Linked DNA regions of Halobaculum roseum. The protein of the gene in region 1 binds, or shares a complex with, the protein of each later gene. Links are inferred from orthologs where the notes say so. Each region holds a gene or a part of one and is shown on either strand. Other genes may lie near its edges. The genes, in order: K6T36_RS13630, rpl7ae and K6T36_RS10985.

What was found.
Region 2: K6T36_RS13630 (region 1) and rpl7ae share a complex: the UniProt entries of both Methanocaldococcus jannaschii proteins name them as parts of the 50S ribosomal subunit. The link is inferred for Halobaculum roseum from one-to-one orthologs.
Region 3: K6T36_RS13630 (region 1) and K6T36_RS10985 share a complex: the UniProt entries of both Methanocaldococcus jannaschii proteins name them as parts of the 50S ribosomal subunit. The link is inferred for Halobaculum roseum from one-to-one orthologs.

Annotation. Positions count from the first base shown.
Region 1 is NZ_CP082286.1:2,672,750-2,679,196, forward strand. The notes cover bases 1,096-3,958. They hold K6T36_RS13630 (50S ribosomal protein L44e), read right to left. Parts: upstream 2,737-3,958; coding sequence 2,455-2,736; downstream 1,096-2,454. Other genes in these bases: K6T36_RS13615 (translation initiation factor IF-2 subunit alpha), read right to left, coding at 1,096-1,144; K6T36_RS13620 (hypothetical protein), read right to left, coding at 1,462-2,100; K6T36_RS13625 (30S ribosomal protein S27e), read right to left, coding at 2,279-2,452; K6T36_RS13635 (geranylgeranyl reductase family protein), read right to left, coding at 2,943-3,958. In the rest of the region: more of K6T36_RS13615, read right to left, coding at 344-1,095; more of K6T36_RS13635, read right to left, coding at 3,959-4,319; K6T36_RS13640 (DUF373 family protein), read right to left, coding at 4,442-5,605; gpmI (2,3-bisphosphoglycerate-independent phosphoglycerate mutase), read left to right, coding at 6,335-6,447. UniProt on the Methanocaldococcus jannaschii protein: Binds to the 23S rRNA.
Region 2 is NZ_CP082286.1:218,449-224,910, reverse strand. What follows is about bases 1,798-4,675. They hold rpl7ae (50S ribosomal protein L7Ae), read right to left. Parts: upstream 3,479-4,675; coding sequence 3,116-3,478; downstream 1,798-3,115. Other genes in these bases: K6T36_RS01150 (DUF8014 family protein), read left to right, coding at 4,543-4,675; K6T36_RS01155 (cyclase family protein), read right to left, coding at 3,707-4,402; K6T36_RS01165 (30S ribosomal protein S28e), read right to left, coding at 2,885-3,109; ndk (nucleoside-diphosphate kinase), read right to left, coding at 2,237-2,707; cofD (2-phospho-L-lactate transferase), read right to left, coding at 1,798-2,038. Outside these bases: K6T36_RS01190 (triphosphoribosyl-dephospho-CoA synthase), read right to left, coding at 1-192; K6T36_RS01185 (tRNA-dihydrouridine synthase), read right to left, coding at 189-1,016; more of cofD, read right to left, coding at 1,046-1,797; more of K6T36_RS01150, read left to right, coding at 4,676-4,737; K6T36_RS01145 (GNAT family N-acetyltransferase), read right to left, coding at 4,738-5,472; K6T36_RS01140 (DUF8055 family protein), read right to left, coding at 5,618-6,031; K6T36_RS01135 (FAD-dependent monooxygenase), read right to left, coding at 6,039-6,462. UniProt on the Methanocaldococcus jannaschii protein: Multifunctional RNA-binding protein that recognizes the K-turn motif in ribosomal RNA, the RNA component of RNase P, box H/ACA, box C/D and box C'/D' sRNAs.
Region 3 is NZ_CP082286.1:2,167,468-2,173,993, forward strand. The notes cover bases 1,574-4,515. They hold K6T36_RS10985 (eL43 family ribosomal protein), read left to right. Parts: upstream 1,574-2,876; coding sequence 2,877-3,155; downstream 3,156-4,515. Other genes in these bases: K6T36_RS10975 (DUF2103 domain-containing protein), read left to right, coding at 1,574-2,222; K6T36_RS10980 (bacterio-opsin activator domain-containing protein), read right to left, coding at 2,232-2,720; K6T36_RS10990 (DNA-directed RNA polymerase subunit P), read left to right, coding at 3,177-3,311; K6T36_RS10995 (KEOPS complex subunit Pcc1), read left to right, coding at 3,322-3,588; K6T36_RS11000 (prefoldin subunit beta), read left to right, coding at 3,834-4,229. Outside these bases: tRNA pseudouridine(13) synthase TruD, read left to right, coding at 1-872; K6T36_RS10970 (VOC family protein), read left to right, coding at 1,019-1,393; more of K6T36_RS10975, read left to right, coding at 1,452-1,573; K6T36_RS11010 (HVO_0649 family zinc finger protein), read left to right, coding at 4,585-4,794; K6T36_RS11015 (sulfatase family protein), read left to right, coding at 4,930-6,372; K6T36_RS11020 (nucleotide-binding protein), read left to right, coding at 6,465-6,526. UniProt on the Methanocaldococcus jannaschii protein: Binds to the 23S rRNA.

The DNA.
Region 1 (6,447 bases):
ACGGGCGTCGTCGCACCCGTTCGCGCGGTGTGCACGCCCGCGGCTGGTCGGGGTCGTTGTCGCCGAAAGTCGACCCTCGCTACTCGTCGTCGCCGTCGCGGTCAGCGTCGCCGTCGCGGTCAGCGTCGCCGTCGCGGTCAGCGTCGCCGCCGAGATTCCGACGGCGCGCCCGTCGTCGGTACTCCCCGTGGGGGTCCTCGGGATTGAACGGCGCGGGCGCGGAGTTCACCGCGTCGGCGCCGCACTCGGGACAGGCGTCGCCGAGGGTGTAGACGGGCCGCTCGTGGGCCGCCTCCCAGTCGCCGCACACGCGGATGTCGGACTTCACGCGTCTGGAACGGGGTTACTCGTCCTCGGTCTCGCGCTCGCGGTGGAAGCGGCCGGTGCCGCCCTTGGCCTCGATCGCCTCGCGGGCGCGCTCGGCGGACGCCTCCAGCTCGGTCTCGGCGGTCTTGTAGTCGGGCGCGCGCACCTTGATGCGGTACTCGGGGGAGCCGACGTACGACACGTCGAGTTCGATCTCGTCGGGGACCTCGCCGTTGCCCTCGGCGGCCTCCAGCGCGGCGCGCACGTCGTCGACGCCGTCGTGGCCCGGCGACGAGAGGTCGACGTAGCCCGTGACGTTCACGTACGGGACGGAGACGTTCTCGCGGGCGGTCTCGACGATGGCCTCGATCTGGTCGTCGGTGAGGTCGGTGTCCTCCAGCGCCTCCTCGCCGTGGATCGCGGCGGCCTCGAAGCCGTCGTACATTGATCCGAACTCGGCGTACAGCGCCTCCGCGACGGCGGTGTAGGTGTCGTCGTCGACGTCCTCGCCGAAGGCGATGCCCATCCAGTTATCGGCCTTCCGCTCGTTCTTCCACTCCTGGATCTTGTCCGAGCGCTGGTGGTCGTTGACGTCCTTGATCGACAGGTCGATCTGCTGGCTCGATTTGTCGACGTCGAGCACCTTCGCGACGACGCGGTCGCCGACGTTCACGTGGTCGCGGATGTTCTTGATCCACCCGGAGGCGACCTCCGAGACGTGACACAGTCCGCGCTTGTCCTCGTACTCGTCGAGGTCGACGAACACGCCGAAGTCCGCGATCTCGTCGATCTCGCCCACGACGAGTTCGCCCTGCTCGGGCCAGCCGGTGAATTTCATACGCGAGTGTTCCCGACCGAGCCTAATACCGTTTGTCAATCGAGGGGCCGATACCTCGCGGTCCGGGTTGTCGGCCCGTCGCGTTGTTGGACTGTCGGGCTGTCGAATTGTCGGCCTATCAGAGGCCGACCACCACAGAACTCAGCGCCGAACTGCACGACGGGGACCCTTTCTCGAACAGACGGGCCCTCGATACTCGACCGAGGAACGGCTTCAGCGGCCCTGCTGAATTTCCTCCGCGAATCGGCTATCGGTCGGTCGGCACCGCCGGTCGCGATGAGTGACGGTGACTGTCCCATGTTCTCTCAGACTGGAGGCTACTCGGAACTGTACTCATTAGACCAGTACGCGATGAGTGGGACACCGAGGAGGGTCGGCCAGAGCCACGCCGACACGCCGATCAGTGGCGTCAGATTGACCGCCGAGACCGCACTGACTGTCGCGATGAACGCGGCGATCATCCGCTGAAGGTGGCTTACCATCCACTCGTCCGTCCCGTCGCTGCGAAACGCTCGGATATCGATCGCGCCGAACACGATCCCGATCGCACCGAACACCGTCATCACGATCCCGAACGACCGCCCGTCGAGATACCAACTGAGGCCCCACACGCCCAGCACGAGACAGGCGAGAACGACCGACCCCGTCGCGATCCAGTCGATCGAGTGTGCCCCGTGGCTCGGTCGCTTCCGGGAGAGCGCCCGATACCCCGAGAACGCGAGGTAGCCGCTGAAGACCGCGACGAGCGTGAGAACGATCCGGAGGGTTGTCGGATCGAACGCCAACAGGACGAACACGGTCGCAACGACGACGCCCATCGCCAGCAGGAACACCTTCCCGGCCGTGCGATGTCGCGTCCCCCCCTTGGCCGTCACGAGCGCACCGACGCCGGCGAAGACGGCGACCGCTCCCGCGGCGATGTGCAGCCCAAGCGTCCACACTTCGACTGCCGCCATATCGCCACCTGTGGCGGGTATTTAACTAAAGGTGTGGGGCTTTCAGAGTGATCCCGTTCGTTCGGTATGAGCCCCCGATAGATACGCACGCGACTCGTCTCCACTGTGGGGGGTTCAACCGAGCCGAAGGCATCGCCACTCCGCACCGATGAGAAACCGCGAACCGCAGAACCCGACGTTACCGCGCTTCGACGGTCTCGACGACCTCGCCGGCGAACTCGGCGTCGCCGCCGGTGGGTCGCGCGAGCGTCGTCCCGCAGACGGCGCAGTTGACCTCGCTCGCGGCCTTGCCGAAGACGACCTGCTCGTTCTCACAGTCCGGGCACGTGACGCGGAAGAAGCTCCCCGCCATGATTACTCCTGGAAGGTGAGCCGACCTGCGCGCCATCCCTCGCGCATGTGGGCCTTGCCGCAGTCGCCGCAGCGGTACTTGAGGTGTGTCTTCTTCGTGGGCTTGTCGCCGCCGGGCACCTTCGAGAACTTGCCGGCGTTCCCGATGACGGACGTGCCGCGGGCCTGCTGGCGGTCGGTCCACTTCATGCCGGTCTGGCGGCCGGTTCGGACCTTCTCGACCTCGTGTTCGTGGTGGGCGTTGCAGTGCGGACAGTACGTGTTCATCCGGCGTGGCATCTCCATAGCGGAATCTCCTCTTGGAACACCGTTCAGTGTCGGCGCTTAAAACCCATACGGTACGGAGTTGCCGCGGGCGGGAGGCCGTCACAGTCGCCGCCGGGGTGATTCGGGATGAAACCGCGGGAGAATTGCGAGGCGAGCTGCGAGAGAAACCGCGGGAGAACTGCGAGGGACACCTGCGGCGGGGCGGGAACTCGCGGCGTCGGTCGTCAGTACTTCGGATCCGCGCCGGAAACCGCGTACAGGTCGTCCATGAGCGAGTCGCGCTGCTCCTGCCAACCCTCGAACCCGCCCGGTCGCTCCGGGTAGCGGTCGTAGTGGTCCTTCAGGTCGCCGGCGATGCCGCGGACCTTGTACAGCTCCCGCAGCGTGTCCCAGTGCCCGTACGTGTCGAACACCGTCTTCAGCTTCAGTCGCAGGCTCATCGAGGTCTCGCCCTTGGTCATGGCATTGACGAGCTGCTGGCCCGGCAGGGCGGTGATGATGTCGGTGAGCTCGTCCACCTCGTGGGCGGTCCCCCAGATGTTGTACACGTCCATCGCGGCGAAGCGCTTCCCGAAGTCGGTCATCACGTCGTGGTTGTACCGCCAGAGGCGCTCCTCGGTCGCGTCGCCCTCGACGACGGCGTCGATCGCGCGCTTGACCGCCCAGTGGGCCGACTTCGCGGCGCCGGGGATGCCGCCGCCGGTGGTGGGGTTGACGTGGCCGGCGGCGTCGCCGACGGCGACGAAGCCGTCCGCGACCGCCGAGTCGTACGGGCGCCGGGTGGGGAGCGCGGCGCCGAGCTTGTCCTTCACGGTCGCGCCCTCGAACTCGGGGCGGCGGCTCATGTCGCGTTTGAGCACCTCCACGAGCTTCATCGGGGGCTCGGTCATCTGGAAGCCGAGGCCTGCGTTGATCTCGGTGCCCGTGCGCGGGAAGTACCAGAGGTAGCCGAGCTCCTCGGTGGGCTTGAACACGATGGCGTCCTCGTAGTCGACCGGTTCGGGCACCTCGACGACCTCGCGGTAGGCCGAACAGAACTGCGAGTACGAGACGTTCGTGTCGAAGCTCGCGTCGCCGAACTCGCCCTTGTCCTGGAGGATAGACAGCGCGCCGGCGGCGTCGACGGTGAGCTCCGCCTCGTAGGTGACGGGATCGCCGTTCCGCTTGGCGCGCACGCCCGTCACTTTCCCGTCATTCGATTGCACCACGTCCTGAACGACGGTGTCGTAGTGGATGTCGGCGCCGGCGCGCTGGGTCTCCTCGAGGATCACCTCGCCGTAGCGCTTGCGGTCGACCACCGCCCCGGCCTGGCCGAACGGCACGTCGAGCTCCTCGCCGGTCTTGGGGTTCTCGAACACCGCGCGGCGGATGTTCTGGTTGGTGAACGACTCCTCCCGGAGGTAGTCGAGGTCGATAACGTCGGGGAACGTCGACTTCCCCTTGATCGCGTCGCCGCAGGCGATGTGGCCCGCCTCCTCCTCCGGCTTTCGCTCCAGGACGACGACGTCGAGCCCCTCGCTGGCGGCCGTCGAGGCGGCGAAGGCTCCCGCCGTGCCCGCGCCGACGACGACGATATCGTACGAGTCCGATGCCGCAGACATAGCCTCCCCTTCCGAATCGGCCCCCAAAAAAGGCGCGTATCCGCCCGCGGCCCGAACCAGTTCGGGCCGGCTCGGACCGCCGCGGGTTCGGATCGGCCCGTCCCGGGTTCGGCTCCTCGACCTCAGATCGCGCCCGTCTCCCCCTCGCGGTCGCCGTCGCCGTCGGCGTCGGCCTCCTGCGGGAACCACGACTCCGCCACCGCGAACGTCAGCGTCGAGAGGACGCCGATCAGCGTCCCGGCGGTGAGCGCCAGCGCCAGCCGCGCGAGCGACAGCGGCGCCGTCCCGGCGGCCGGCACGTCGGGGAGGAAGTACCCCGACAGCCCGTACAACACGATCGCGATCGCGGCGACGTAGAACGGGGCGTTGAGGTACCGCCAGCGGAACCGCTCGGCGAGGTACTCGTCGGTCACCTGCCCGAGCGAGGACGTGACGCCCGCGGCCGCGGCCCACTGCACGGACGCGTGGACGAACACCGCCAGCCGCTGGGCGATCGGGATCTCGCCCGTCTCGGCGGCCTCGGCGACCGCCAGCGCGTCGAGCCCCTGGACCCCGCCGATGACCAGCAGCGCCAGGGCGACGAGGTAGGTGACGATCGTGACGCGCCCGGCGTACAGGCCCGTGCGCGCGCGCTCCGCGAGCCCGTCGACGGTCTCCTCCAGCCCGAGGCCGCGCCACAGCGAGTACAGCCCCAGGAGCGTGGATATCGAGCCGAACACGACGGCCCCGGGCAGCTCCAGCATCCCCGCGATCACCGAGAAGGGGTACACGAGCAGGAGAACGCCCAGCGGGATGAGGATCGTCCCGCGGGTCTCCGGGTCCGAGAGCACCTGCTTCATGGTGTAGTAGATCGACTCCAAGTCCTGCGCCTGCCGGACGACCACCCGGCGGACGCCGTCCAGCGGGACCCGCGACCGGATCACCGGGAGCACCGACTCGTCCTGTGCGCCGTCGGTGATGACGATCGCGCGGACCTCCTCGCCGGTCGACAGCGCCGCGAGGACGGTGTCGATCTCCTCGCCGACCGCCCGGTTGGCCTTCACGTCGCCCTCGTTGACGCCGGTGACGGCCGCGACCGCGACCTCCTCGTCGACGGTCGGGTCGGCGCGGAGGTCCTCGTAGGCGTTGATCGCCTGAAAGAGGACGTTCACGTCGGAGTCCTCCGGGTCGGCCGTCGCGAGTTGCACCGCCGCGTCCTCTACCTCGTCCCGGCCGATGACCGGCGTGCGGACGCCGGTCTTGCGGCCGAGGTCGTCGTCGAGGTCGACGGGGAGGACGAGGATCATTGCCGTGCGGCGGATTGACTCTCCGGGTATATCTGCCTTCGGGCGATCGTCGCGATCGGTCGGCTGTTCGAGTGACCGAGTCGCGGTGGTGGGTCGGGTCGAAGTCGTGAGTCGGGTCGAAGTCGTGAGCCGGTTTGAGACGACCTCGAAAGCCCCCGCGGCTATGCGGTCGGGGGCCTCGCTGCGCGCCTCGTCGCTCGCTATCGCTCGCTCCTGTGGTGCTTGCTTCGGCCGCCTTCCCGCATAGCCGCGGCCCCTTTCAGTCCCACCCGACCGCAACCCCACCGCTCCTCGTCCTCCCCAGCCGACTCGCCTCGCTGGCTCACGGGTCGCTCCGCTCCCCGTTCGCTCTCGCGGTCTCGCTGCGCTCGACCGCGCATCGCTCGGCTCATCCCTCGCACGCTTCCGGCGGGCACAGAGGCCCGCCGGCGCGCGCCACCGCCAGGTGCGGTTCGTGCACACCGTTCGACGGGCCACGACGCTCGGTCCGTCCGAATCCGGGGCGGGAATGAAAGGGGCCGTGGCTCTCGGGGAAGCTCGCCGAAGCAAGCACCGCAGGCGAGCGAGGGACGAGCGAGCCGAGGAGCACAGCGAGGCGCGCGAGCCGAGAGCCACGGGGGCTTTCGAAGTCGTCTGCTCGGATACCACTGAGACAGCAACAATCCAGAGAACGGATCCCAGGAACCGACGCAGTCAACACGCCTCCGGCAGAACCAACGCTCAACGATCATGAGAGCGGCGCTCGTCATCCTCGACGGCTGGGGCCTCGGCGACCACGACCGACGCGACGCGGTGAAGGCCGCCGACACCCCGAACTTCGACCGCCTCCGCGAGGCGGGCGC
Region 2 (6,462 bases), 2.5 Mb from region 1 along the record:
CGCGCGCTCCAACCCCGGCCGGGCGCCGACGGCGCCCGCGAGGAAGTGCTCGAACCGCAGGGCCGCGAGGTCGCGTGCCCGGTCGACGTTGCCCGGTTTGGGCGTCCCGGCGACCTCCAGCAGCAGCGCGAGTTCGGCGTTGGCCCCCGGGCCGCGCCGTGCTGCGTCCGTGACGGGGCCAGGGTCGGTCACCGTCCCACCTCCGGCGGCCCCGCTCCTGCGGCGACCCCCGGCTGTCCGGCCTCGTCGGCCCACTCGTCGACCGCCGTCCGAACCCGGCGGAGGACGCGCTCGTCGTCGCTCGGGCGGCCGACGCTCACCGCGTCGGCGCCGGCCGCGAGGTACTCGCGGACCGTCCGCCGGCCGCGGACGCCGTTGTTCGCGATCACGACCAGTCCGGGCGCCGCGTCCTTCACGACCCCGACGACGCCCTCGGAGTCCATCGCGTCGACGTGGATCGCGTCGGCGCCGGCGTCGGCGACCGCGCCGGCGACCTCGGCGAGATCCACGCTCTGGACCTCAGCGCGGACCTTCACGCTCACGTCGGCGCCGGTCCCGGCGGCCGCGGCGACGTACTCCGACAGGCGGTCGGTGTCGGAAAGCAGCGTCTCGCCGCAGCCGACGGCACACAGCTCCGCCTGTCGGCAATGTGCGTTCACCTCCACGATCGCGCCGTGGTCGGCGCAGACGGCGGCCGCGTCGCGGACCGCGGTCGGGGTCGTCGCGCGGACGTTCACGCCGGCTCGGAGGTCGGCCTCGGAATCGGCGAGCGCGTCGAGCTGGTCGTCGATCCACGCGAGCGGGTCCTCGGGGAGGAACTCGTCGCGGTCGCGGTCGGCGACCATCTCGCGGACGGCCGCGCGGCTCTCCGCGTCCACCGCGATCCCTCCGAGGAACGCCGCCCCGGCGTAGTCGTCGCCGGCGCGCGCCCACTCGGCGTCCGAGTCCCCGGAGAGGCTCGCGAGCGCGAGGGGCGGATCGATGTCGAGGTCGGCCGCCGTCGCCGCGGTCCCCACGGTCGCCGGCGGTTCCGCGTCGCCGTCGGTCACCCGGGCACCTCCAGCGCCTCACGGCAGGCGCGCGCGACTCGCTCGGCGTCCTCGGCGTCGTCGATCCGCGTATCGGTGCGGACGACCGGCCGGTCGAGGTCGGTTCCGTCCGCGTCGTCGAGCACGAACGCGTCGGCGAACTGGTACGCGTCGGCGACGCCGGCGGTGCTCGGCTCGCGGCCGACCCCGCGCATGAGGTCGGCCGCGGGACCGGAGAACACGCGGTCCTCGACGAACGGCGAGACGGCGACGACGGTCGTCTCCGCGAGCGCCTCGCGGACGCCGTCGAGCGCGAGCATCGGCCCGATGCTCGTGATCGGGTTCGACGGACCGATCACCACCTCGTCGCGCAGCGCCGCGCGGACCGCGTCGGTCGGGGTCGCCGCGTCGCTCCCGCGGAACTCCACGTCCTCGACGGCGGGTTCGCCGCGCTGTGCGACCCAGTACTCCTGGAAGTGCATCGACCCGTCCTCGGTGTGGACGATGGTGGCGACGGGGTCGTCGCTCATCGGGATCAGGTCGATGTCGAGGTCGAACGCCTCGGCGAGCGTTCGCGTGACCGCGGTGAGCGATCGCCCCTCGTCGAGCAGCGAGGTACGCGTGAGGTGGACCGCGCGGTCGCGGTCCCCGATCTCCATGAACTCCGCGACGCCCGAGAAGCGGCGCCAGCGCGCGATCTCTCGTCCCGTGATCTGCGCCTCGTCTGGGAGGTAGCGCGGGCCGCCGTCGAGTCCGCCGGCGTCGGCGAGACGCGCGAGTTCCTCGTGGGTCTCGGTCGTGTCGTCGGCGATCCCCCACCACCGCTCCGTGTCGAGGACGCCGCCGCCGTGGAACAGCACCGTGTCAACGTCCGGGCACACGAGGTGCCCGCCGATCTCCACGTCGTCGCCGGTGTTCCCGACGACGGTCGTCTCGGCGGGATCGAACACGCCCGCGGCGCCGTCGAGGAGCTTCGGCGTGCCGGTGCCGCCGGCGAGGAACGTGACCATGGCCGGAGTTACACGGCGGCCGGCTTGTATGCTGTCGTTGGGGACGGGGATCGCGGTCCATACTCCTCGCCTCCCTGACGACGGGGCGTGTCGGGGACGCGAAAGGACGGGGACGGACCGGCCGCTATGGACGCGATTCGCGTCGAGAAATCGGGAACCGCAAACCGCAGTCGATCGACGCGGCCGTCGCGAGCGGCGTTACTCGTCCTCGTAGACCCACGACGCGGCGTCGAGGTCCCAGTCGACGAGCTCGTCCTCGTCGAAGAAGAGGGCGATCTCGCGCTCGTTGGCGCCCTCGTCCTCGTGGTCGGAGCCGTGGATGACGTTGTGGCCGAGATCGAGGCCGAAGTCGCCGCGGATCGTGCCCGGGGCGGAGTCGGCGGGGTCGGTCTCGCCCATCATCTTGCGCACCTGCCGCGTGGCGTCGGCGCCCTCCCAGACCATCGCGAAGACGGGGCCGGAGGTGATGAACTCGACGAGCCCCTCGAAGAACGGCTTGCCCTCGTGCTCGCCGTAGTGCTCGTGGGCCAGGTCCTCGTCGATCTGCATGAACTTCGCGCCGACGAGCTTCAGGCCGCGCTGCTCGAACCGGGAGACGACGTCCCCGATGAGCCCTCGCTGGACGCCGTCGGGCTTGACCATCACGAACGTCCGCTCGTCGTTGCTCATTCGCGGCCCTCCGCCGTCCAGTCGAGGTCGCGCGCCTCGCGACCCAGGTCCGCGTTCTTCTCGCACTTGGCCGAACAGAAGTGCGTGACGCTGCCGTCGACGGCGACGAACATCGTGCCCGTGCCGGGCTCGATGTCGGCGCCGCAGTAGTCGCAGTCTCGTTGCTGGGGCATTGGCTTACTGACCTCCGATGGAGTCGGCGTCGCGCTGGGTCTCGCGCAGCTGGAGGATGTCCCCCATCCGGACGGGACCCAGGACGTTCCGCGTGATGATGCGGCCCTGGTTTTCGCCCTCCTGGATGCGGCACTTGACCTGCATGGCCTCGCCGTGCATCCCGGTCTTGCCGACGATCTCGACGACCTCGGCGGGCGTGGAGCCGCTCTCTTGCTCTTCAGCGGACATGGTGGCTTACCGCAGTTCCTCGACCTTCCCGGCGATGTCGTCGATGTCCTCCTCGGCGTCGCCCGTCTCGGTGACGGCGGCGGCCGCGGAGCCGACCTCGAGGCCGGCGGCGTGGCCGACATCGTCCTGCGTCTCGATGAAGACGTAGGCGATGCCCTTCTCCTCGCACAGCTCGGGGAGGTGCATGACGATCTCTTCGGGCTCGACGTCCTCGGCGATGTACACGAGCTTGGCGTTGCCGCGCTCGACCGCCTTGGTCGTCTCGTTGGTTCCTTTCTTCACGATGCCGGTGTCGCGGGCGACCTCGAGCGCGTCGAGGCTTCGTTCCGCGAGGTCCGCAGGGGTCTCGTAGTCGACGTAGACTGACATTGTTGTGTGGCTTCCCGCTCGGTGGCTCGACACCTCCGCCGGTCGTAAGTTCCCTGACGACGGAGCGGGTCACGACCCCGAGCAGGTCGTACTCCATCGGTAGTCGGGATGGCGGTATAAACGTGTTCAATGCTTCGCGCCCGTGTGAGCCCCCACCACGACACTTCCCGGCAGCGTCCGATCGGCGGACGGGACGGCTTCCGCGCCGGCTCAGTGGGCTCGCGATGGTCACTCGGCGACCGTCCGAACCGGTGCGCCGTCGGCGTCGACGCGGAGGGGGTACGCGCGCAGCGTGAACCGCTCGGGCAGGTCCGCCGAGAGATTCAGGTTCTCGACGATGAACGTCCCCGCGCCGAGGAGTTCGTGGTGCGCCGGCACGCCCTCGGGCTCCGCGTTCGCCTCCCCGGCACGCTCGGTCGGCGTCGGGTCCGGGTTGATCGTGTCGAGCCCGACGGCGCAGTCGAGATCCGCGATGTGGCGCGCGGCCTCCGGGCGCAGGTACGGGTGGTCGAAGTAGCGCTCGTCGCCCCAGTACGCGCCCCAGCCGGTTCGGAGGACGAGCATGTCGACCTCGGCGTCGAGGTCCTCCCCGTCCGGGAGCATCGCGGGCGTGACGGGGTCGCGCGCGCCGAGCCCAGGGTCGTCAGCTGAGTCGCCGCCGGAGTCGCGGTCCCCGCCCGCGAGGTCGACCAACCGCGCGTCGAACCGGAAGTCCGCGATCCCGTACTCGTCGAGCGTCGCCCCCTCGGGCTCCATGTGCGCCGGCGCGTCGATGTGCGTCCCGACGTGGGTGGTGAACGAGAGGTGCGTGACGCGGAAGCCGTCCGAGCCCATCGTCGCGCTCGCGTCGGCCGAGACGCCGGGGTCGCCAGGGTAGACGGGCATCCCCGGCTCGATCGGTCGCGTGAGGTCCACGGGTTCCATACCCGAACGCCGCGGCCCGGTACCCTGAACGTGGCGACAGCGACTCCCGGACGGAGTCGGGACCGCCGATGGCGTGGATCCGCGGAACACCTCGATCCGGCGATGGAGTAAACCCGACTGACCGCTAACCCTGGACCGAGATGGCCGAGTCCGCGGGCGACGGGGGCGACGAGAAACAGTGCGCCGAGGACGGCTGCACGCGGGAGGCCGCCGTACGGCTGTACGTCCCGTGGGAGGCCGACCGCGACGTGTGCGCCGCCCACGGGCGGGTGCTCGTCCAGCGCGACGGCGTCGTCGCGGAACCGCTTCCCGACGGCGGGAACGGGTGGGGCTGATCAGTCGATCCGCTTGGCGAGCATGAGCTCGTCCACGTACTCGCCGTCGATCTTGTAGTGCCGCTCCCGGACGGCCTCCCGCTCCCACCCGTGGGCCACGAGGAACTCGACGGCGTCCGCGTTCGTCGCGGGCACGCTGTTGTACAGCTTCTCGAAGCCGTTGTCGGCGGCCCACGACTCGCCGCGCGCCAGGAGCGTCGACCCGATCCCCTTGCCCCTGTACTCCGGAAGGAGCCCGACGGTCAACACCGCGGTGTGGCTCAGCTTCTCCGCCTCGGGCAACTCGAGGTGGACCCACCCGATGACGTCGTCGTCGACGGCGGCGACGAAGAACAGCCGCGACCCGAGCTCGTTGTGTCGCAGGACGACCTCGTCGTGCTCGATGATGTCCGCCACCGTCTCCGCCTCGATGTAGGTCCCCTCCTCGGCGACCTCGCGGATGGCGCCGACGAGCCCGCCGAGGTCGCGCTGTGCGGCCATCCGGACCGTGTACGTGAACCCGTTCGTCTCGTGGTCGCTCGTGTCCTCCTCCTCGTAGGCGACGCTCAGGCGGTCGTCCTCCCAGGTGAGGTAGCCGTCGCGGACCAGCACGGTCGCGTGGTGGCCGAACGCCGTCGGGTCCATGTTGAGCGCCCGCCGCGCCTCGCGCTCGTGGACCGTCCCGTGCTCCTCGACGTACTCGTACAGGTCCCGCCGGTCGTCGTGGCTGAACGACAACTGCTCGGTCAGTTCCATGGCTCCTGTTAACACACCACTATACTTAATGATAGTCCGTCGGGGTCGGGGGACAGACACGTCCACCCGGCGACGGGCCGGTCCGTCGTGACCGAAGGCCCACCCGGCAGCCGGCGTTCTCCCCGGGCGTCGTCACTCGTCGCGCTCACCCGTCGCCGGGGGCGGGAACGCCCGTGAGCACCCGCGCCGTCGCGACGATGTCGTGGGTGTCGAGCAGCGCCTCCGCGGCGGTACGAACCGGAACGCCGGGGTCGCACTCGACGCCGTAGCGCCGCGCGTACACGACGAGCCAGTCGTTGCAGGCGCGGTCGAGATCGCCGAGTCCCTCCGACGAGAGGCGCTCGACGCTCCCGGTTCGCGCCTCGATGTACCGCGCGACCACGGGACCGAGCCCGTCGCGGGCGGCGTCCGCGGCCGCGGCCTCGTCCGGCTCGGCTCGCTCCCGGGCCGCCGCCGCACGGGCGGCGAGCGCGGCGATGTCCGACTCGCGGCCCGCGTCGCCGCCAGTCTCGCCGTCCCACTCGCCGCCCGTCTCGCCGTCCACCTCGCCGTCGTTCATCCGTCCGTCACCCCTGGCGGAAGTCCACGCCCTTGCCGCCGCGGGGGTGCGTCCACTCCGTGTCGGCGACGACGGCGCAGGTGCCGCACTCGACGCACGGCTGGGTGTCGAGGCTCACGACGCGCTCCTCGTCGCCGTTCGCGCGGACGGTCTCCTCGCGGTAGCAGCCGCCGCCGAAGCCCTCGGCGCTCACGGGGCACGCGGTCACTGCCGTGCCGCTGGCCTCGAATGAGTTGTCGATCAGCTCGATGTGCGGGTTGCCCACGTCCGTGTCGTAGGTGAGGTCGCCGATGCGCTCCTCCAGCGACGGCGGGTCGGCGTCGTTGTCGCCCCGAACCGGCTCGCCGAGTTCCTCCGCGAGCACCCGCGGGACGGTCGCGTAGGCGGTCCGCGTGTCGGGCAGCGCCCCCAGCAGGAACGGGGAGTTGAAC
Region 3 (6,526 bases), 500 kb from region 1 along the record:
ACAGCGCCGCCGCCGGCGACAGCAACGTTGCCGCCGACGACACGGCGGTCGAGATCGCGGTGCCGAACTACTTCGGCCACCAGCGCTTCGGGAGCCGCCGGCCGATCACCCACGAGGTCGGCCTCGCGGCGATCCGCGGCGACTGGCGCGGCGCGGTGCTCGCCTACTGCGGCAACCCGTACGACACCGAGCCGGAGGACTCCCAGCGCGCCCGCGAGGTCGTCGAGGACCAGGCGGACGCCGACAGCCCGGACTGGAGCGCCGCGCTCGAGGCGATGCCCGGTCGCCTGCGCTACGAGCGCTCGATGCTCCACCGGCTCGACGAGGGCGCCGACTGGCGTGAGGCGCTGGAGGCGGTCCCGTCGAACCTCCAGCGGCTGTTCGTCAACGCCGCGCAGTCGTACGTGTTCAACCGGATCCTCTCCGAGCGCCTGCGCCGCGGGCTGCCGTTCGATCGCCCGGTCGCGGGCGACGTGGTCGCGTTCGTCGAGCGGGACACCGCGTTCCCGAAGCCCGACATGGACCGGCTCCAGCGGGCGACCGAGGGGCGCGTCGACACGCTCGCGCGCCACTGCGAGCGCGGGCGGGCGTTCGTCACCGCGCCGCTGGTGGGCACCGAGACGGCCCTCGCGGACGGCGAGCCCGGCGAGATCGAACGCGAGATCCTCCGCGACCTCGACGTGGATCCGGGCGACTTCGAGCTGCCGGGGGAGTTCGCCTCCACGGGCACCCGTCGGGCGATCCTGCTCCCGACCGACCTGACGGTCTCGGCGGAGGATGGCGACCCGGTGTTCGAGTTCGCGCTGCCGTCGGGGTCGTACGCGACGGCGGTGCTTCGGGAGTACATGAAGTGCGATCCGGAGCGGCTCTAGGACAGCCGCGGCGGTGTGCGATCCGGAGCGGCTCTAGAACTACCCTGCGGTGAGGACGCCCCGGTTCTCCCCGACCCGGACCTATTTCGCGCGGACCGTCGAACGACGCCCATGACGCGCCACCTCGACGCGGCGGAGGACCGACGATGAACGCGGCGGCGATCGACCACTTCGTGCTCACCGTCTCGGACGTGAGCGCGAGCTGTGACTTCTACGAGTCGCTGGGGGCGGAGGTCGTGACCTTCGGCGACGACCGGAAGGCGGTCCGCTTCGGCGACCAGAAGATCAACCTCCACCCGACCGACGGCGACGTGACGCCCGTCGCGGCCGAGCCGACCGTCGGCGCCGGCGACTTCTGTCTGCTGACGGAGACGCCGATCGAGACCGTCGAGGCCGAACTCCGCGAGCGCGGGATCGAGATCGTCGAGGGGCCGGTCGAGCGAACCGGCGCGGTGGCGCCGATCACGTCGGTGTACGTCCGCGACCCCGACGGCAACCTCGTCGAGATCGCGACGACCTGACCGGCCGTCGACGGGGCGAACGAACGGGCTTATCCTCGCGCCGTCCCTTCCGACGGTAATGAACTGCCGGCGGTGCGGCTCGTCCCTTCGCAAGCCCGGGGACTACTGTCTCGCCTGCGACACCGCCAACTGCGAGAGCGTCGTGATCGAGTTCGGGGCCGACCGCGCGACGCTCACGATGCTCGGCTTCGAGCCCGAACACCCGCCCGACGACTTCGACCCCGCGTCGCTGGTGCTCGGGGAGACGACGGTCACGACCGTCCCCGACGACGGCGAGCGCACCGCGAAGGTGCAGCTCCGGAACTTCGCCGGCCGCGTCGCCGACGAGGTACGGCGCAAGCGCCCCGAGACGGTGTACGCCGCCGGCGAGCGCGAGCCGCTGCGGGAGGCCCGCGCGCAGCTGCACTACGAGTTCTACCGCGTCCCCGACGAGGACCCCGTCGGCGCCGTGCTCGCCCGCCGCGGCGAACCGGCGCTAGAGGTGGTCGACGCGCCGGCGGAGGCGAAGATCGGCGGCTCGCACTCGACGCTCATCGGCGAGCGAACCGGGATGAAGGCGATCCTCGCGGCCGCCGAGCACCCGCACGTCAAGAAGGTGATCCCCGGCCCCATCGACGCCGGTGGCTCCGGGTCGCGCACGGGCCTGCGCGCGAAGGTGACCCGCGCCGACGAGCACGGGAACGTCCGGCTGCTCCTGCGTGACGGCTCCAGCGTGCAGGAAAATCGCGTCGTCACGACCGCCGGCGACCGCGAGACGGGCGAGCGGGTGCGCGACGACCTGAACGAGGTGCTCCAGGAGTCGGGGTTCGCGGAGGGCGGGGGGCGGTAGCGCCCGGCGTCAGACCGTCCCGTGATCGCCGGCGAGCCCGTACTCGTCGGCCTCCGCGCGCGGGTCGGCGCGCTCGTACAGGGCGTGGAGCGTGAACGAGACGTTCCGCTTGCGGCAGCTGTCGCGGTAGGCCGCCAGCGCCTCGCGGTCGGGGAACTGCACGCGGAAGTCCCATCCCGTGTGGTCGCCGCTGGCGGACACCGGGCGGGCGCCGGTGTCGGCGAACACGTGGGATGCGGTCCGCTGGGTCGTCTCGGGCGCGAGCGTCGCTCGGTAGAACCGGAAGTCCGGTCCCTCGCCGAGCACGCGCACGTCCTCGACGGACTCGTCGTTGGCGAGTGCGTCCTCGAAGCGTGTCAGGTCGTCGCCGCGGGCGAAGAACTCGATGCGCGTGGTGTCCCCCTCGATCGTCCGCTCGAGGTCGGCCGTCACCTCGGGCGCGGCCGCGAGGGCGTCGCGGAGGACTGGCGTCGACAGCGTGAATTCGGCGATGAGCATTCCGGCGGTCTCCTATCAGAGTACCGACCATCCACGGAGATAAAGGTGTGCCACGGTGTCCCCGAGGAGGGCTCCCGGGACGGGCCGCCTCGACCGTCGACGACGACGGGCGGAATTCGCGGGGTTTTTGACGCCCAACGGCGAAGTCGCGTTCATATGGCTGAACAGCAGAAGGCGCGGAAGGTCGGCAGCGCCGGCCGCTTCGGCGCGCGATACGGGCGCGTCGCCCGAAAGCGCGTGTCGGACATCGAGGCAGAGATGGAGAACGCCACCGTCGACGGCGACTCGGTCAAGCGCATCGGCACCGGCGTGTGGGTCAACGAGGAGACCGGCGAGACGTTCACCGGCGGCGCCTACCGGCCGCAGACGCCGGGCGGTCGCTCGGTGCGGCGCAGCATCCGCGCCGCCCTCGAAGACGAGAGCGACGACGAGTAACCCCCCGATCCTCTCACACAGATGAGCTACAAGTGTTCCCGGTGCAAGCGCGACGTCGAGCTCGACGAGTACGGCGGCGTGCGCTGTCCGTACTGCGGACACCGCGTGCTCCTCAAGGAGCGCGCGCCCGACGTGAAGGAAGTCGACGTTTCCTGACCCGGGCGCCGTGCCCGCACCCGACGCGTACGACCACCGCGCGGTCCTTCGCTTTCCGTACCCCGACCAGCGGCGCGCCCGGACCGTCCACGGGGCGATCGCCGTCGAGGTCGGCGACATCGACGACGACCGGTCGACGGCCGCCGTCGACCGCGCGGGCGACACCGTCGAGGTGACCGTGCGCGCGCGCGACCTCGTCGCGCTCCGGGCCGGCGTCAACACCTGGACCCGGCTCGTCGAGACGGCCGAGACGGTGGCGGCGACGGCGGAGCGGTAAGCGACCCTCGGAGGAGGCTCCCGGTCGTTGACGGCGCGCCGGCGCCGTTCGCGACGCGCACGGCCATTCCGTTCGCCGCTCGCGCCGAGGGCTCACTCACTTGACCGCACCGCTCACGGCCGTGGGCGGCTCGGCCCGGAGACCTCGCCGCCGTTCACGAGGCGTTCAGTCGCTCGCTTCGCTCGCTCTTTCACGCCTCGCTCCCAATGACCGGGCTTTTCACCCCGAAGCCCAACTGCCCGTGTATGCAGGGTAATCTGCCGCCGGAAGCTCAAGAGAAGATCGAGGAACTGCAGGACCTTCAGGAGCAGGCCCAGCAGCTCGCCGAACAGAAACAGTCCACGCAGACCTCGCTGACGGAGGCGCAGTCCGCGCTGGACGCGATGGAGGACATCGACGAGGACTCGACGATGTACCGCGAGGTCGGCGAGATCCTCGTCGAGACCGACTACGAGACCGCCTACGACGACCTCGAGGAGAAGGTCGACACCCTCGAGATGCGCGCCGAGCGCTTCGACTCCCAGGAGGAGAAGGTCCAGCAGCAGTTCGAGGAGCTTCAGGAGGAGCTCCAGCAGATGCTGCAGGGCGGCGCGGGCGGCGGCCCGGCGGGCATGGGTCCCGGCGGCGCCGGCGGCGCGTAAGCCGTGAGCGACGACCGCCCCGAGCCGACCGACGAGGAGGTCGTCGAGACCGCCTCCGAGGCGGCCGAAGGGGTCGTGCTCGCGCGGTATCGACAGTCTGATCTCCGTGACTTCGACGTGACCGTCTCCTTCGAGGACGGCGTCCTCGACGTGGACGTGTACGTCAATCCGCCGGCCGACGCCGAGGCGGACGCCGACGAGGTGGCCGACGAGGCCGCCCGCGCGGCCCGCGACGCCGTCGACGAGCTGTTCGGGCTCGCGTAGGCCCCTCGATCCGTTCGTTCGACCGCCGCTCGCCCGTATTGACGTGTATCTGATACGAACGTTTATTCTCGATCGGGTGGTATGCTACCACATGGCAGCCAGACGAAGCGCCGGCACGACCGCACTCGACGTGTACCGCGACCGCCTCCGCGAGGCGCCAACCTGTCCGGAGTGCGGCTACACCGACGACGGCGGCGACTGGCAGACCGCATACCGCGAGCAACAGCTCGTCTACCGGCACAGCTGTCCGCGCTGTGCGGCGATCGACACGCGCGTGCTCCGGTTCGACGGCGCGAGGTAGTCGGGGTCGGCGGCGGGGGGTGGCCGTCGGGATCGAGGTCGACCGATCGGTCGCCCGTCGAGCCGGCGATCGATCGGTTCCGGGCCGGTTCGCGGCGATAGTAACGCTTACGCGCGGTTCCGTCCAAGGGCGCTCGTGACACCCGCAGGCGACTCGCCGTCACGCGGCGTCCTCCTGATCACGGTCGACTCGCTGCGCGCCGACGCGCTCGGGCCCCACACGCCGACGCTTCGCGAGCTCGCCCGCCGCGGGACGGCCTTCGAGACGGCCGTCGCGGGCGGCAACTGGACCCCCTTCTCGTTCCCGGACCTCCTCGGGGCACGCCCGGTGTTCGCCGACGCGTCGACGCCGGGGCCGGCAACCGACCCGACGCTCGCGGAGTCGCTGTCGGCCGCGGGCGTGCGCACCGCCGGCGTCAACGCGGGGAACGGCTTTCTGACGGAGTACTACGGCTACGACCGCGGCTTCGACGCCTTCGAGTCGTTCCTCGACGGCGCCCGTACCCCGGTCGGGCGCTTCCTCACGACCCATCCGACGGTCAACGGCTGGGTGCAGTACCTCGGCTGGCCCCTCGGCAACGCCGCCGCGAAGCTGCGCGGACACGAGCGGCGCCACGCGGTCGACACCTCCCACCTCCACGCGCTCGAACGCCGGGCGTTCGACGCCGTCGACGACGCCGCGGCCGACGACGACCGCCCCTTCTTCCTGTGGCTCCACTACATGGACACCCACACCCCGTACGTCCCCGCCCCGCGGCACGTCCGCGCGGTCACCGACGGCGAGGTCGGGTCGTTCCAGACGCTGCTGGGACACCTCCGTGCCGGGCTCGGCAAGGAGGTCGACGAGGGAACCCTCCGAACCCTGCGGGCGCTGTACGACGCCGCGGCCCGGCAGGTCGACGAGTCCGTCGAGCGCGTCCTCGAAGAGCTCTCGGCGGCCGGCCTGCGGGATGAGACGACGGTGGTCCTCGCCGGCGACCACGGCGAGGAGTTCCTCGACCACGGCCACCTCGCGCACTACCCGAAGCTGTACGACGAGCTCGTCCGCGTTCCGTTCGTCGTCGACCATCCCGACGCCCCCGCCCGCCGCGAATCGTCGCCGGTGCCCCTGCGCGACGTTCCCCCGACCGTCTGCGACGCGCTCGGCGTCGAGCCGCCGGCCGCGTTCGCCGGCGAGAGCCTCCTGCCGACGGTCACCGACGCAGTCCCGCCCGAACGCGAGCCGGTCACCTCCCTCGCCCTGCGTGGGGAGTCGGTGACGAGCCAGCCCATCCCGCGCCGGCTCGGGGACGGCACGCCGCTGGTCTCGGCCCGAACCCGGGAGTGGACGTACATCCGCGAGCCGGACGGCGGGGTCCGGGTGTTCGACCGCGAGCGCGACCCCGGAGAGCGTGAGCCCGTCGACCGCTCGGCGGTCCCGCGCGAGACGATGCGCGATATCGAACGCGCGGCCGACGACCGGCTCGCGCTCCTCCCCGACGCCGGCGACGCCGCGGATGCCGACGGCGACCGCGGCGACGAGGGGGACGAGGTGCCAGACGAGATCGGACGCCGCCTCGACGCGCTCGGCTACCGCTGAATCGCCGCCCCGGCGTCCTCGGCTACCGATGACCGGTAGTTTTCACGTGCGGAGACCCGAACGTATTTGTACGAACCCGAGCCAGCGGGAGTATGGTCGAGGCGTTCGCGGTGGCGAGCGGGAAGGGTGGCACCGGCAAGACCACCACCACGCT